Candidatus Thiodictyon syntrophicum: one gene and its partner. The protein of the gene in region 2 binds, or shares a complex with, the protein of the main gene of each other region. Links are inferred from orthologs where the notes say so. Each region holds a gene or a part of one and is shown on either strand. Other genes may lie near its edges.

Region 1 (7,065 bases), 3.3 Mb from region 2 along the record:
GCCCGCAACGGCGACCGAAGCGATCGAGCGGGTATTCGGGGCGGACAACCGAGCACGCCTGCTCAAGCGCTACTTTGACGCCAATGGGGCTGTCACCCCCGAAAATGCCTGGTGGCACGTCTATCGACTCTTGCTCTGGATCGATCGCACGACCGCACTCGCCCACTGTTATGAATCGGACAAGGCCCAGCCGGGACGGCCCTGGTATGAACGCAGCCTCGCGTTTCACGACTGGTTGGCGACCGCCCTTAGTTTGGCACCCGCCGACCTGGGTGATGCCATCGACTGGCTCTTTCGCGAGGCCATCGGCGACCTTGCCAGCCAGGCCATTGCCTCCCGTAGCGCGACATACGAGAAGCAGCGTGCCCCTTATGCTGGCAGAGGCTTTCCCGAGCCGGGCGAAGACCCCGAATTGGTCGGAATCATCCGGGAAGCGCTGTCGCCGTGGATGGATCAGCGCCCACCCGACGACGCATTCCGGAACCTGACGCGGCGTATTCACGCACACTTGAACCAAGAGAACAAGAGACGCAATCTCGTTGGCGAAGGGTTCGAGGATGTCATCGCCGCGGTCATCTCCCGCCTGAGCGGCGCCGATCGCCTGAAAATTCGCAACCGAGCCCTGTTGCATGACCTGCCGGGTTTCCACGCCCCAGCGCCGAATGAGAAGATCAAAAAGGTCGATCTTGCGATCTTGGGCGAGGGACAGCGAAACCTGATCAGCGCCAAGTGGAGCATCCGTGCGGATCGGGAAGAACAGTTCCTGAGCGACTTCGAGGCCTATGCCCGCCTGGAATCGGCCGGGCAGAATTTCTCCTACACCCTGATCACGAACGAGTTCGACGCGGCACGCCTCAAAGCGGCCTGTGAACGTCGTCGGCAGAATGCACTGCTGTTCACCTATGTCGTGCACATCAATCCCCAGGGGATGCTGGCGGCCTACGGGGACTCTGGCCGCGGGGCCGCGAAGCAGATACGCACGCATGTCGAAACCGGGCGGCTCATGGACCTGGCAAGCTGGCTCGCCCTGGTTACTGACTCCTGATCATCAGGCCCAATACGGACAGTGGAGGTCAGCGCAATGTCACTGGTCCGCACAGCACACTGGCTGATTCTGCCGCTGCCTAAGCCCCGAAGGGGCGAGACATACCAGCCCAGGGCAGCGCCCTGGGTTGGGGATGCGAAGCAGTCCAGCCCTGTAAGGGCGTGACATAACGGGGTGGACCGATACGCCGGACACCGATGTCACGCCCTTACAGGGCTCGCCCATTCAACAACGGTACCCCAGGGCGTTGCCCTGAGCTGGTATGTTCGACCCCGTTGGGTCATGGCGCGCGACCGGGGCCTGCAGTGGCCTGGGTCCAGCAACGCCGAGCCGACCCGATGCCCCCCGCCCCGGCTCCCGCAACCGCGCTCCTCGATCAGTGCGCGCGCAAGACCCTAAGCCGCGGCAAGGGTCCGCTCCTTGACCTCTTCCAGGAAGCCGATCACCTGCTCACGGCGCACGCTGGGAAAGCCGTCGAGAAAGTCGTCGATCGATTCACCGCCCTCCAGATAGTCGATCAGGGTGGCGATCGGAACCCGTGTGCCCGCGAAGACGGGCGTCCCCCCCATCACCGCGGGGTCTAGGTGAATGACTGTGTTGACCATGGATCTTCACCTCGGAATGCGATCGGCTGCCGATAGCACCAACGATGGGTTTCGCTGCGCTCTACCCATCCTACGGGTCGGTTCTCGGGATCTGTGTCACGAGATCGCGGCGGCCTCAGCCCACCGCCCCCATCCGCGCCGCCTCCTCCACGTCCACCGACACCAGCCGCGAGACGCCGGGCTCGTGCATGGTGACGCCGAGCAGATGGTCGGCGATCTCCATGGTCACCTTGTTGTGGCTGATGAAGATGAATTGCACCTGCTCGGACAGTGAGCGGACCAGCTCGCAGAAGCGCCCGACGTTGGCGTCGTCCAAGGGCGCGTCGACCTCGTCCAACATGCAGAAGGGGGCGGGGTTCAATTGGAAGATGGCGAACACGAGCGCCACGGCGGTGAGCGCCTTCTCCCCGCCCGAGAGCAGGTGGATGCTGGAATTGCGCTTGCCGGGGGGGCGCGCCATGACGGTGACGCCGGTCTCCAGCAGGTCCTCGCCGGTCAGTTCCAGGTAGGCCTGACCGCCGCCGAAGAGGCGCGGGAACAGGACCTGGAAACCGGTGTTGACCTGGTCGTAGGTGTCCTTGAAGCGGGTGCGGGTCTCGCGGTCGATCTTGCGGATGGCGCCTTCCAGGGTGTCCAGGGCGCGGGCGATGTCGGCGTGCTGCTCATCCAGATAACGCTTGCGCTCGGACTGCTCCTGGTATTCGTCGATGGCGGCCAGGTTGATGGCGCCCAGGCGCTGGATGCGCGCACCGAGCTTGGTCAGGCGCTCCTGCCAGGTCGCCTCGTCCGCGGCCGGGTCCAGGTCGCGCAGCGCGGCCTCGGGGTTGGTCTGCGCCTCCGCGAGCTGCTCCTCCAGGGTGCGGCGGCGCACCAGGCGCTCCTGGCGCTCCAGGCGCAGCGCATCCAGGTCCCGTTGGAGCAGCTGGGCCGCCTGCTCCACCCGGTGACGCTCCTGCTCCAGGGCGCGGACCTCCTGGTCCAGGGACTCCAGACGCTCGCGGGCGGCGGCCAGTTCGGCCTCCACCTCCACCCGGCGGGCGAGTTGTTCGTCCAGCCGCTCGCGCTGCTCGGCCAGCGGCTCGACCGACTCCTCGATGGCCGCCTCCAGTTCGTCGCGCCGCCCGCGCAGTTGCGCCTGCTGGTCCTGGGCGCGGGACTGGCTGAGCAGCGTCGCCTCGCGCGCGGCGCGATTGGCCTCGACCCCCACCCGCAGGCCCTGGGCGCGGTCGCGGGCGGCGCGCTCGGCCGCGCGCGCCTGGGTCAGGGCCGCACGCAGGGTCTCGCGCTCACGGGCGAGCTGCTCGCGTTGCTCGGCCAGGCGCTCGACCTCCTCCAGCAGTTCGTGGAGCCGCTCGCGCGCCTCCTCCATGTCGGCGATGGCGTCCTCGCACTGGCTGGTCAGGTCCGCGTTCTCGGCGGCCAGGGCTTCCTGGCGCTCCAGCAGGTGGCCAGCGCGGGCGCGCTGGCCAGTCAGCTCGGCGCGTACGCCCGCCAGCTCCCGGTTGAGCGCGGCCAGGGCCTGGGCGCTCGCGGTGCGGGCCTGCTCGGCCTCGGCGCGGGCGCTGCGCAGGGCCTGGTCTTGGGCGGCGAGCGCCTGCTCCCGCCCGGCCAGGGACTCGAGCTCCAGTTCCAGGGCCTTGAGCGCCTCGGCGCGGGCCAGCACCCCGTCGGTGGCCCCCTTGGCCGGGGTGCGCAGCCAGTTGGTGCCGATCTCGGTGCCGTCACGGGTGATCAACCGCTCGCCGGGGGCCAGGTCCGCGCGCCGCTCCAGGGCCTCGGTCAGATCGGCGGCCGTCTGCACCGCACCGAGCAGGGCGTCCAGCGGCCAGGGGGATTGGCACAGGCCGGCGAGTCGGGTCCCCGGGCCGCCGCCGCCCGGGGCCGCGGGGACGGCGGTGTCGATCAGGACCAGGCCGGGGGTCAGCCCGCCCGCCGCCAGGGGCCGCAGGTCCGGCACCGGCACGGCCTTGAGCGCGGGCCCGAGCACCGTCTCCACCGCCGACTCCCAGCCCGCGCCCACCTGGAGCCGATCGGCCAGGCGCGGCGCCTGGGCCAGGCCGTTGGCCGCGAGCCAGGCGGTCAGCGTCTTGTCGCGATCGGTCAGCGCGTCCTGCTGCAGCGCCTGGAGGGAGGCGCGCCGCCCCTTGGCCTGCTGCAGCCCAGTACGCACCAGGTCCAGGTCGGCGCTCAGGGAGCGCGCGGCGGCCTCCCGCCCGGCCAGGTCCGCGGCCACGGCCGCTTGGCGGGTCTCCAGTGCCTCGCACTGCTCGGCCAACCCCTCCGCGCGCTCGCTCAGGTCCGCGACGCGCGCCTGCGCCCCCGCCAAATCCAGCCGACCGGCCTCCTCCTCCAGTCGCCGCAGCCGCTCCCGGTCGCGCCCCAGGCGCTGCTCCAGGGCGGTGATGCGGGCGCGCTCCACCTGGGACTGCTGGCCGGGACCGGCCGCCTCCTGGTTGAAGCGGTCCCACTGCGCCTCCCAGTGGGACTGCTGGTCCTCGGCGAGCGCCACCGCGGCGGCGGTCTCGGTGAGCCCGGTCTGGGCGGCGGCCAACTGGGGTCCGTCCCGGGCCAGGGCGGCCTCGATCTCGGCGAGCCGGGCCAGGTCGCGCTCCAGGTGCTGCCCCGCATCGGTGAGTTCCTGATCGAGCCGGAACAACTCCGCCTCGCGCCGACCGCGCGACTCGTTGGCGAACTGGATCGCCTGCTCGGCGCGCGCGATCTCGGAGCCCACGGCGTAGAAGCGGCCCTGGACCTGGTTGAAGTGGTCGGACGCCTCGCTGTAGGCGGTGCGGCGCTCCTCAATGTCCGCCTCGATGCGGCGCTGGCGGGCCAGCCCCGCCGCCTGGTCGGTCTCCAGGGTGCCCAGGCGCCGGTCCTGGTCGTCGAGTTCCCGGTCCAGGGCGCGCCAGCGCATGGCCTTGATGTCCTGGTCCAGACGCCGCTCCTCGGCCCGGTACTCGGTGTAGCGCGCGGCGGTGTCGGCCTGGCGCTCCAGGTGTTGGAGCTGCTTGGCCACCTCGTCGCGGAGATCCGTCAGACGCTCCAGGTTCTCCCGGGTGTTGCGCATCCGGGTCTCGGTCTCGCGCCGGCGCTCCTTGTACTTGGAGATACCGGCCGCCTCCTCCAGGAACAGCCGCAGGTCCTCCGGGCGCGCCTCGATGATGCGCGAGATCATCCCCTGCTCGATGATGGCGTAGGAGCGGGGCCCCAGGCCCGTGCCCAGGAACAGGTCCTGGATGTCGCGCCGCCGACAGCGGCTGCCGTTGAGGAAATAGGCGGATTGGCCGTCGCGGGAGACCTGGCGCTTGACCGCGATCTGGTTGAAGGCGGCGAACTCACCCCCGGCGCGCCCGTCGGCGTTGTCGAACACCAGCTCGATACTCGCCAGACCCACGGGTTTCCTGCCCGTACTGCCGTTGAAGATGACGTCCGCCATCGACTCGCCGCGCAGCATCTTGGCCGAGGACTCCCCCATGACCCAGCGCACCGCGTCGATCACGTTGGACTTGCCGCAGCCGTTCGGCCCCACCACCCCCACCAGATTGCTGGGAAAATGGGCGGTGGTCGGGTCCACGAAGGACTTGAAGCCGGCAAGTTTGATCTTTTCAAGACGCATCCGGGCAGGGTAACGGATGCGGGGGGTGGGGCCAAGCGTTGGGGTGGGGTTGGGACGCCCGATCAGCGTGTGACGCCTGAAAGAAAGACTGGAGGAGCGGCCAAGCCCCATCAGCCCAGAAAAAGCAGTTTAGCCGCAAATTAACGCAAATTAACGCAAATAATCAGAGGCTTGCGCTCTACTGCGTGTTCACCGTCCGGGCGACGCCCGCGACTATGCTAACCAGCAAATTTATTTGCGCTTATTTGCGTTAATTTGCGGCCAAATACTCTTTTTTGGCTCAAGGGGGGAGGCGACGCGGCGATCGTGTCACTGCAACCGTCGGGCGGACTTTGCAGCGGTTCGCCCCCCCGAGACGGCTTGCGTACGTCCCGGTAAAACGCCATGCTTTACGGCGACCCCAGCCGCGGGACCCGAACGACGAGATAGTCCTGGAGGCAGCGGTGAACGGTGGTGCCGACCTGATCGCCACCGTCAACCTTGCCGACGACCTGCCGGCCGCGACCCGCTGCGGGATCGGCGTGGAGCGGCCCGGCAACATCCTGCGGAGACTCCCATGACGGTCACCAGCAACGACGCCCTGCGGCTTCAGAAGTCGCTACTCGACGAGGTCAAGCAGATCGCGACCGAGGAGGGCACCACCATTAATCAGTTCATCAACGTGGCCGTGGCGGAGAAGGCGGCGGCGCTACGCACGCAGGCGTACTTCCGGGAGCGCGCGCAGCGGGCGGACTTGGCCGAGTTGGATCGCATACTGGGACGGTCCGGGAGTGAACCGCCGCGCCCTGGAGACGAGGTTCCCGAGAGACTGCCCAACCAGTAGCGAGCGCCCCCGATGATCAGCCAGGAACAGATCGATTCCGCCGTCCGCGTACTGGCACAGGTCGCCGACGCGCAGCGTATCCTGTTGTTCGGCTCCTATGCCCGCGGCGATGCCGGAGAAGACTCGGACCTCGACCTGCTGGTCATCGAGCCGCAGGTCCCCGATCGCGCGGCGGAAATGGTCCGGTTGCGGCGCGCATTGCGGCCCTTGCGTATCCCGGTCGACGTGCTGGTCTATTCCGTGGACGAGGTGGCGCGTTGGGGCGGGCAGCCGGGTAGTGCCTTGTATTGGGCGTTACAGGAAGGCAGGCAGGTTTATGCCTGAACCCGTAGCCCGTGTGGCAGAGGCCCAGCAGGACCAAGAGCGGCGAAACCGCCTTCGGCGTTCCGCCTAGGTACTGGAACCTATCGCTACGGCGCGGCGCAAACGGCGCTGGTGAGACCGCTCCAGCGGTGTCACCCAGGGGTTGGCCACTGCGCGGCCGGGACCGTCCGGCACCTGTCGCAGTCGCGATCGGGTACGTCGGCCTCACGGCGCAAAGCGCCTGAAACAGGCGTGAAACCGCTGGAGCGGTATCACGAGGGCTGCAATTGCCAGGTTGTATTCGCAACTCACAATGCCAATCTAGTGGTTAACGGGGATGCGGATCAAGTCATCGCATTGGAAGCTGACGCGCAGCAAGGTCGCGTATATGCATCCGGTGCGATCGAGGAACATGACGTCCGAAGCGCGATTATCCGCACCCTGGATCGGGGCGACGATGCCTTCTCTCTGCGCAGGGCAAAGTACGGTTTTTGAGGGGAAACACATGGACTGGACCGAGGTCTCACAACGCATTCAAGCCGGAGAGGACGAGCGCACCGAACTCGGCCGTTTTCGCTCTTGGAGCGAGAAGGACTGGCTCGACTCCGTCTGCGCCCTGGCGAACACCGAGGGCGGCCTGGTGGTCTTGGGCGTCGCCAACGACGGGCGTATC
Region 2 (5,978 bases):
ACTCAACTCCGGCCGCCCGGGGCGCGCGGCGCCGGGGCGAACCTCACTGTCATTCGGAACAGGCGCGATTTTACACCATACAGCCCCCAAGCAGCCCCGCACCTCGGCGCCGGTTCGCGCAACCGTCGGCGAGCGCCGCGGTGACGGCACCGCGCCACCCCCGGGACCGGAGATAACCAGGGACCTCATCCACCCCTGCGGATCTTCAATGCAGCGCCCGCGTTCCTGCGTTAGCTTGCGCTGACGCTTGGCGCCGGCCGCGGCGCGTTGCCCGCACCGTTTTCTTTCACCCGGAGGACTTCGCCCTTGGATCGTTTCACTCGTAGTTACAGCATGGTACTGGGTCTTTTCGCACTGGCCGCCTTCGCCCTGTGGCTGCACTCGACCTGGCAACCGCGGGTCTGGGAGATCAACCGGATGCTGGAGGCCGACCCGCTCGTCGCGAATTATCCCTACCAGTTCCGGGTCCTGTCGCTGGAAAACGGGGTCGCGACCCTCCTGACCCCCCGCTCGCCCGCCCTCCCGGCCATCCAATTCATCCCGATCCTCTACCCGCAACTGGCCGGCAAGGACCAGGATGACCCCGCGATGATCAAGGCCCAGGCGGACCTGGTCGCCAGCCAGCGGCGCGCCATGGACCTGGTCGGGGCCTTGCCGGACGTGCAGAGTGTGGCCTGGACACTCGATCTGCGGTGGCTGTCGGACCACGGGGTGCAGGCGCCGGCCAATGCGTTCGACGCCAACGCCGGGCGGTGACAAGGCTTGCGCCCGCTCACGCCCCTTCGGGATCGACGCCCAGCGCGCGCAAACGCGCTGCCAGGCGGTCCGCCCGGTTGCTTTGAGCGTCCGCGCGAAGCCGTTCGGCCGCAGCGCGGTCCCGCTCCTGCTCCGCCCGCAGCCGTTCCTGTTCCGCGTCACACTGCGCCTGATCGGCCAGCGCCTGCGCCTGCTGCGCGCACGCCCGCTCCTGCTGCGCGTGAAGCCGCTCCTGTTCCGCCCGCAGCCGCTCCTGGTCCGCCCGCAGCCGCTCCTGTTCCGCCCGCGCCTGTTCCAGGGCCACGGATTCCGCCAGCGTCGGGATGAGCGCGCCGTCGGGGGTGTAAAAGCGCAACAGGCCCTCTGCCACACCCAGTCGCAACCCCAGGATCACGCTCGGCAAACGACCCGCCGCATCCTGATCGATGGGATAGTAGTGCGCATCGACCAGGTGAAAACCGGCCAGTTCCTTGGTCTGAGGTGAAAACCAGAAATACTCCGGGGTACGGAAGACACCTTCGTACAGCGCCTTCTTGGCGGTCCGATCCGACCGGGCGGTCTCGTCGGAGAGCAGTTCGATGATCAGGTCCGGGTAGCGCCCGTCCTCCAGCCAGACCGTCCAAGAGCGCCGCGGGCGGCGCTCCACCCCCCGCACCAGGAAAAAATCCGGCCCGCGCAGTTCCCGCGGCTCGCACTGGTCACGGCGAAAATAGACGCTCAGGTTGGCGCCGATGAAGAAATCGTCCCGGTCGCGCCAGTGCCACTCCAGGGTGCTGACCAGGAGGGCGAGTTGATCATAGTGCAGTGAGCTTTCCATTTCCGGCTCGTCGCTATCGGGCTCGCGGCCTTGCGCGAAGGCCAGGTAGAAGTTCTCGGCGGTTTGGGACATGAGTAACGGCTCCCGACAAGGTTGGCATAGTATAGCGGGCGCGGCGGCCGGTCGGCGCTCCCCGGGCCTTGCATCAGGAGCGGCGATCCGGCCTGATGCCCCGACGCCAGGGTATTTGCACCCGGCCGCGGGCCGGGCCCCCCCGCTGCGGAACAACCCATCCACCCTAGAACCTACAGGAAAACGTCCATGGATCAGAGCAATCCCTATGCAAGCCCCCGCAGCGACCTGACCCGTCCCGCGGGGACGGCGCTCGACACCACCGGTCCCTTCGACCCCAAGGGCCGCTTCAGCCGCCTGAGTTGGCTGGCCTGGAATCTGGTGCTGGCAGTGGTCGGCAGCATCGTGGTCGGCATCGTCGTCTTCATCTTGGGGGCACTGGGCCTGGCGGCGATGCCGCAGCCCACCGCGGCCCCGGACGCCGCGGCCCCGATCCTCGGGGTTATCGTGCTGGTCATACCCTATCTCGTCATGGCGGTGCTCGGGTGGATACTCAGCATCCGCCGTTTCCACGACATCGACGCCTCCGGTTGGTGGTCCTTGACGCTGATCGTGCCGCTGGTCAATCTGATCACCTTTCTCGTGCTCCTGTTCAAGCGCGGCGACGAATCAGCCAACCGCTTCGGCCCGCCACGCCCCACGCCGGACTGGGAGCGGGTCCTGGGCATCATCTACATCGTGCTGATCGTGCTGGGATTGGTCGGCGGGATCATCGCCGCCATCGCCTTCCCGGCGCTCGTTGACTATCAGACACAGGGGATGCACTAAAGAGTATTTAGCCGCAAATGAACGCAAATAAGCGCAAATTAATCTACTGGTTAACATCGTCACGGGCGTCACCCCGACGGTTACCATGCAGTAAAGGCCAAGCCTCTGATTATTTGAGTCAATTTGCGTTCATTTGCGGCCAAACTGCGTTTTCTTCGCTCAAGCCCCAGGCAGCGGATTGAGTGGCTGCTCCAGGCCCGGTGGGTTGGGGTCAGCCAGGTCCAGGTCATCCCCCAGGAAGGCGGGGTCGCGCAGCTCGGCCAGGGTCGGCAGGTCGTTCAAGGATCGCAGACCGAAATAATCCAGGAACTTGCGGGTAGTGGCGAACAACGCGGGGCGCCCCGGCACATCCCGGTGACCGACCACGCGGATCCACTCCCGCTCACTCAGGGTCTTGACGATCTGCGTGGTCACGGCCACGCCGCGGATGTCCTCGATCTCGCCGCGGGTGATGGGCTGGCGGTAGGCAATGAGCGCCAGGGTCTCCAGCAGGGCGCGCGAATAGCGGGCGGGTTTCTCATCCCACAGGCGTCCGACCCAGGGGGCGACCAGGGCGCGCACCTGGACGCGCCAGCCGCCGGCGACCTGGGCGATTTCGATCCCCCGCCCGGTGTAGTCCGCACTCAGCACGGCGATGACTTCCAGCAAATCCGCGCGCTCGGGACGCCCCTCCTCCGGGAACAGGGTCTGGAGTTGCTCCAGGGTCAGGGGCCCGCCAGCGGCGAACAGGGCGCCTTCGACGATCTGCTGCAGGCTCGGCGTGGTCATTACTTTCTTCTTTGCGTCTTTGCGTCTTTGCGCGAAATCTCTTCAGCCCGTCAGTTCTGCGTCGGCACCGGCGTCGCCCTGTCCCTCCCGCAGCCGCACATGGATCGGCGCGAAGGGCTCGGACTGGACCAGTTCCAGCGTGGCGGAGCGGATCAGCTCCAACAGGGCCAGGAAGGTCACCACCACCCCGGCGCGCCCCTCGGTCAGGTCGAACAGTTCGGTAAAGAGGAGGAAATGGCCGCCGCGCATCCGCTCCAGGACCTGCGACATCCGCTCGCGCAGGGACAAGGACTCCTTCTCCACCCGGTGGCTGGTGAAGAGGTCCGCCCGCGCCAGCACGCCACGCAACGCCATCAGCACCTCGCGCAGGTCGACCTCGGGTGGGACCCGGTTGAGGTGCCCGGGGGGCAATTGCGCCTGGGCGGTGAAGAGGTCGCGCTCCAGGCGCGGCAGGCCATCCAGGTCTTGCGCGGCCTGCTTGAAGCGCTCGTACTCCAACAGGCGGCGGATCAGCTCGGCGCGCGGGTCCCCCTCATCCTGCGCCTCGGCGGCGGGACGCGGCAGGAGCAAGCGCGACTTGATCTCGGCCAGCATGGCGGCCATCACCAGATACTCGGCCGCCAGTTCCAACCGCAGTTCCTGCATCAGGTCCATATACTCAATGTACTGGTCGGTGATGACGGCGATCGGGATATTGAGGATATCGAGATTCTGGCGCTTGATCAGATACAGCAGGAGATCCAGCGGCCCCTCGAAGGTGTCGAGAAAGACCTCGAGCGCGTCCGGCGGTATATAGAGATCCAGGGGCAAGGTCAGATAGGGCTTGCCCTGGACCAGGGCCACGGGCAACGCCTGCGCGGTGCTCAGGGTCTCGCCGATGGCGTCCATACCCGCGGGCGCCCCGCTACAGGACCAGCGACATGGCGAACCGGACCTCTTCCATGGTCTCCCGGGCCACGGCCCGCGCCCGTTCGCAGCCGTCGTTGATGAGGTTGCGCAGCAGGTCCGGCTGCGTGGAGAACTCACGCACGCGCTCGCGCATGGGGGCCAGTTCGGTCAGGACGGACTCGATCACCGGCCCCTTGCAATCCAGACAGCCGATGCCCGCCGAGCGACAGCCCCCCTGGACCCAATCGCGCACCGCGTCGGTGGAATAGATCAGATGGAACTGCCACACCGGGCACTTGTCCGGGTCGCCGGGATCGGTGCGGCGCACCCGCGCCGGGTCCGTGGGCATGGTGCGGATAGCCTTCTCCACGTCCGCGGGCTCGTCACGCAACGCAATGGTGTTGCCATAGGACTTGGACATCTTCTGCCCGTCGAGCCCCGGCATCTTGGACGCCTTGGTCAGGAGCGGTATGGGTTCGGGCAGGATGACCCGGCCGCCGCCCTCCAGGAACCCGAACAGGCGTTCCCGATCGGCGACCGTGAGGTTGTTCTGACCCCCCAGCATGGCGCGCGCCACCGCCAGGGCCTGCGCGTCGCCGCGCTCCTGATAGGCGCGGCGCAGTTCGTCGAACTGCCGGGCGTTCTTCTTGCCCATCTTGCGCTTGGCCTCTTCCGCCTTGGCCTCGAAGCCCGGCTCCCGGCCATAGATATGGTTGAAGCGCCGGGCGATCTCCCGGGTCAGCTCCACATGGGCCACCTGATCCTCCCCCACCGGCACCCGCCCTGCCTTGTAGATCAGGATGTCCGCCGATTGCAGCAGCGGGTAGCCCAGAAAACCGTAGGTGGCCAGATCCTTCTCCTTGAGCCGGTCCTGCTGATCCTTATAGGTCGGCACCCGCTCAAGCCAACCGACCGGGGTGATCATGGACAACAGCAGGTGCAGTTCCGCGTGCTCCGGCACCCGGGACTGGATGAAGAGGGTCGCGGAGCCCGGGTTGATCCCGGCCGCCAGCCAGTCGATCAGCATCTCGCGGATGCTGTCGGGGATCAGGGTCGGGTCCTCATAGTGGGTGGTGAGGGCGTGCCAGTCGGCGACGAAGAAGTAGCACTCGAACTCGTGCTGGAGTTCCAGCCAGTTCTTGAGTACCCCGTGATAATGGCCCAGGTGGAGCCGGCCGGTGGGGCGCATGCCGGAAAGCACGCGCGCGTGCTGTGCGGAGACGGAAGTCAATGCTATTGCCTCAAGATCAGTAATGGAATAACTCTCTCACGATGTCGGCGCCCGGCAAGAGGCTGACGGTGCCGATCACGGGCGGCAGGAGCACGAGGCCCAGGCGCCCAGTCGCCAGCAACAACACCAGGATCAGGAGCCCGTAGGGCTCGAGCCGGGAGAAATAGTAGGACCAGCGCCGCGGCAGCATGGCATTGAGCACCCGGCCGCCGTCGAGCGGCAGCAGCGGCACCAGATTGAGTACCATCAGAAAGACATTGATCAGCACGCCCGCCGCGCCCATGTAGACGAGCGGCAGCGCAACCCATTGATTAACATCCAACAGCCACATGCCGCCCTGGATCGTGAGGCCCCAGGCAATCGCCATGAGCAGATTGACCCCCGGCCCCGCCAAGGCCACCAGGGCCATGTCGCGGCGCGGGTGGCGGAGGTTCTGCACATTCACCGGCACCGGCTTGGCCCAGCCGAACAGCAACCCCGCCAGCAGAAAGGTAACCAACGGGACCAGAACGGTGCCGATCGGATCGATGTGCCGCAAGGGGTTGAAGGTGACCCGCCCCAGCATCAGGGCGGTGCGGTCCCCCAGGCGGTTGGCCACCCAGCCGTGGGCCGCCTCGTGGACGGTAATCGCGAGCACCACCGGGAGGGCGAGGACCGCGAGCAGTTGGATCTGGTTCA

Evidence for each region.
Region 1: the proteins of THSYN_RS13080 (region 2) and smc are in contact, whole or in part, in a crystal structure (PDB 3ZGX), measured with the Bacillus subtilis proteins. The link is inferred for Candidatus Thiodictyon syntrophicum from one-to-one orthologs.

The regions. Positions count from the first base shown.
Region 1 is NZ_CP020370.1:6,374,137-6,381,201, forward strand. Bases 1,566-5,627 are described here. They hold smc (chromosome segregation protein SMC), read right to left. Parts: upstream 5,267-5,627; coding sequence 1,766-5,266; downstream 1,566-1,765. Other genes in these bases: THSYN_RS27330 (DUF433 domain-containing protein), read right to left, coding at 1,566-1,650. Outside these bases: THSYN_RS27325 (hypothetical protein), read left to right, coding at 1-1,045; more of THSYN_RS27330, read right to left, coding at 1,441-1,565; THSYN_RS27340 (hypothetical protein), read left to right, coding at 5,823-6,089; THSYN_RS27345 (nucleotidyltransferase domain-containing protein), read left to right, coding at 6,102-6,413; THSYN_RS27350 (hypothetical protein), read left to right, coding at 6,645-6,887; THSYN_RS27355 (ATP-binding protein), read left to right, coding at 6,898-7,065. UniProt on the Bacillus subtilis protein: Required for chromosome condensation and partitioning.
Region 2 is NZ_CP020370.1:3,090,573-3,096,550, reverse strand. Bases 2,147-5,121 are described here. They hold THSYN_RS13080 (segregation and condensation protein A), read right to left. Parts: upstream 4,070-5,121; coding sequence 3,224-4,069; downstream 2,147-3,223. Other genes in these bases: THSYN_RS13075 (tryptophan--tRNA ligase), read right to left, coding at 4,086-5,121; scpB (SMC-Scp complex subunit ScpB), read right to left, coding at 2,573-3,181; THSYN_RS13090 (DUF805 domain-containing protein), read left to right, coding at 2,147-2,413. In the rest of the region: THSYN_RS13100 (hypothetical protein), read left to right, coding at 307-756; THSYN_RS13095 (Uma2 family endonuclease), read right to left, coding at 773-1,645; more of THSYN_RS13090, read left to right, coding at 1,835-2,146; more of THSYN_RS13075, read right to left, coding at 5,122-5,258; THSYN_RS13070 (site-2 protease family protein), read right to left, coding at 5,317-5,978. UniProt on the Bacillus subtilis protein: Participates in chromosomal partition during cell division. May act via the formation of a condensin-like complex containing Smc and ScpB that pull DNA away from mid-cell into both cell halves.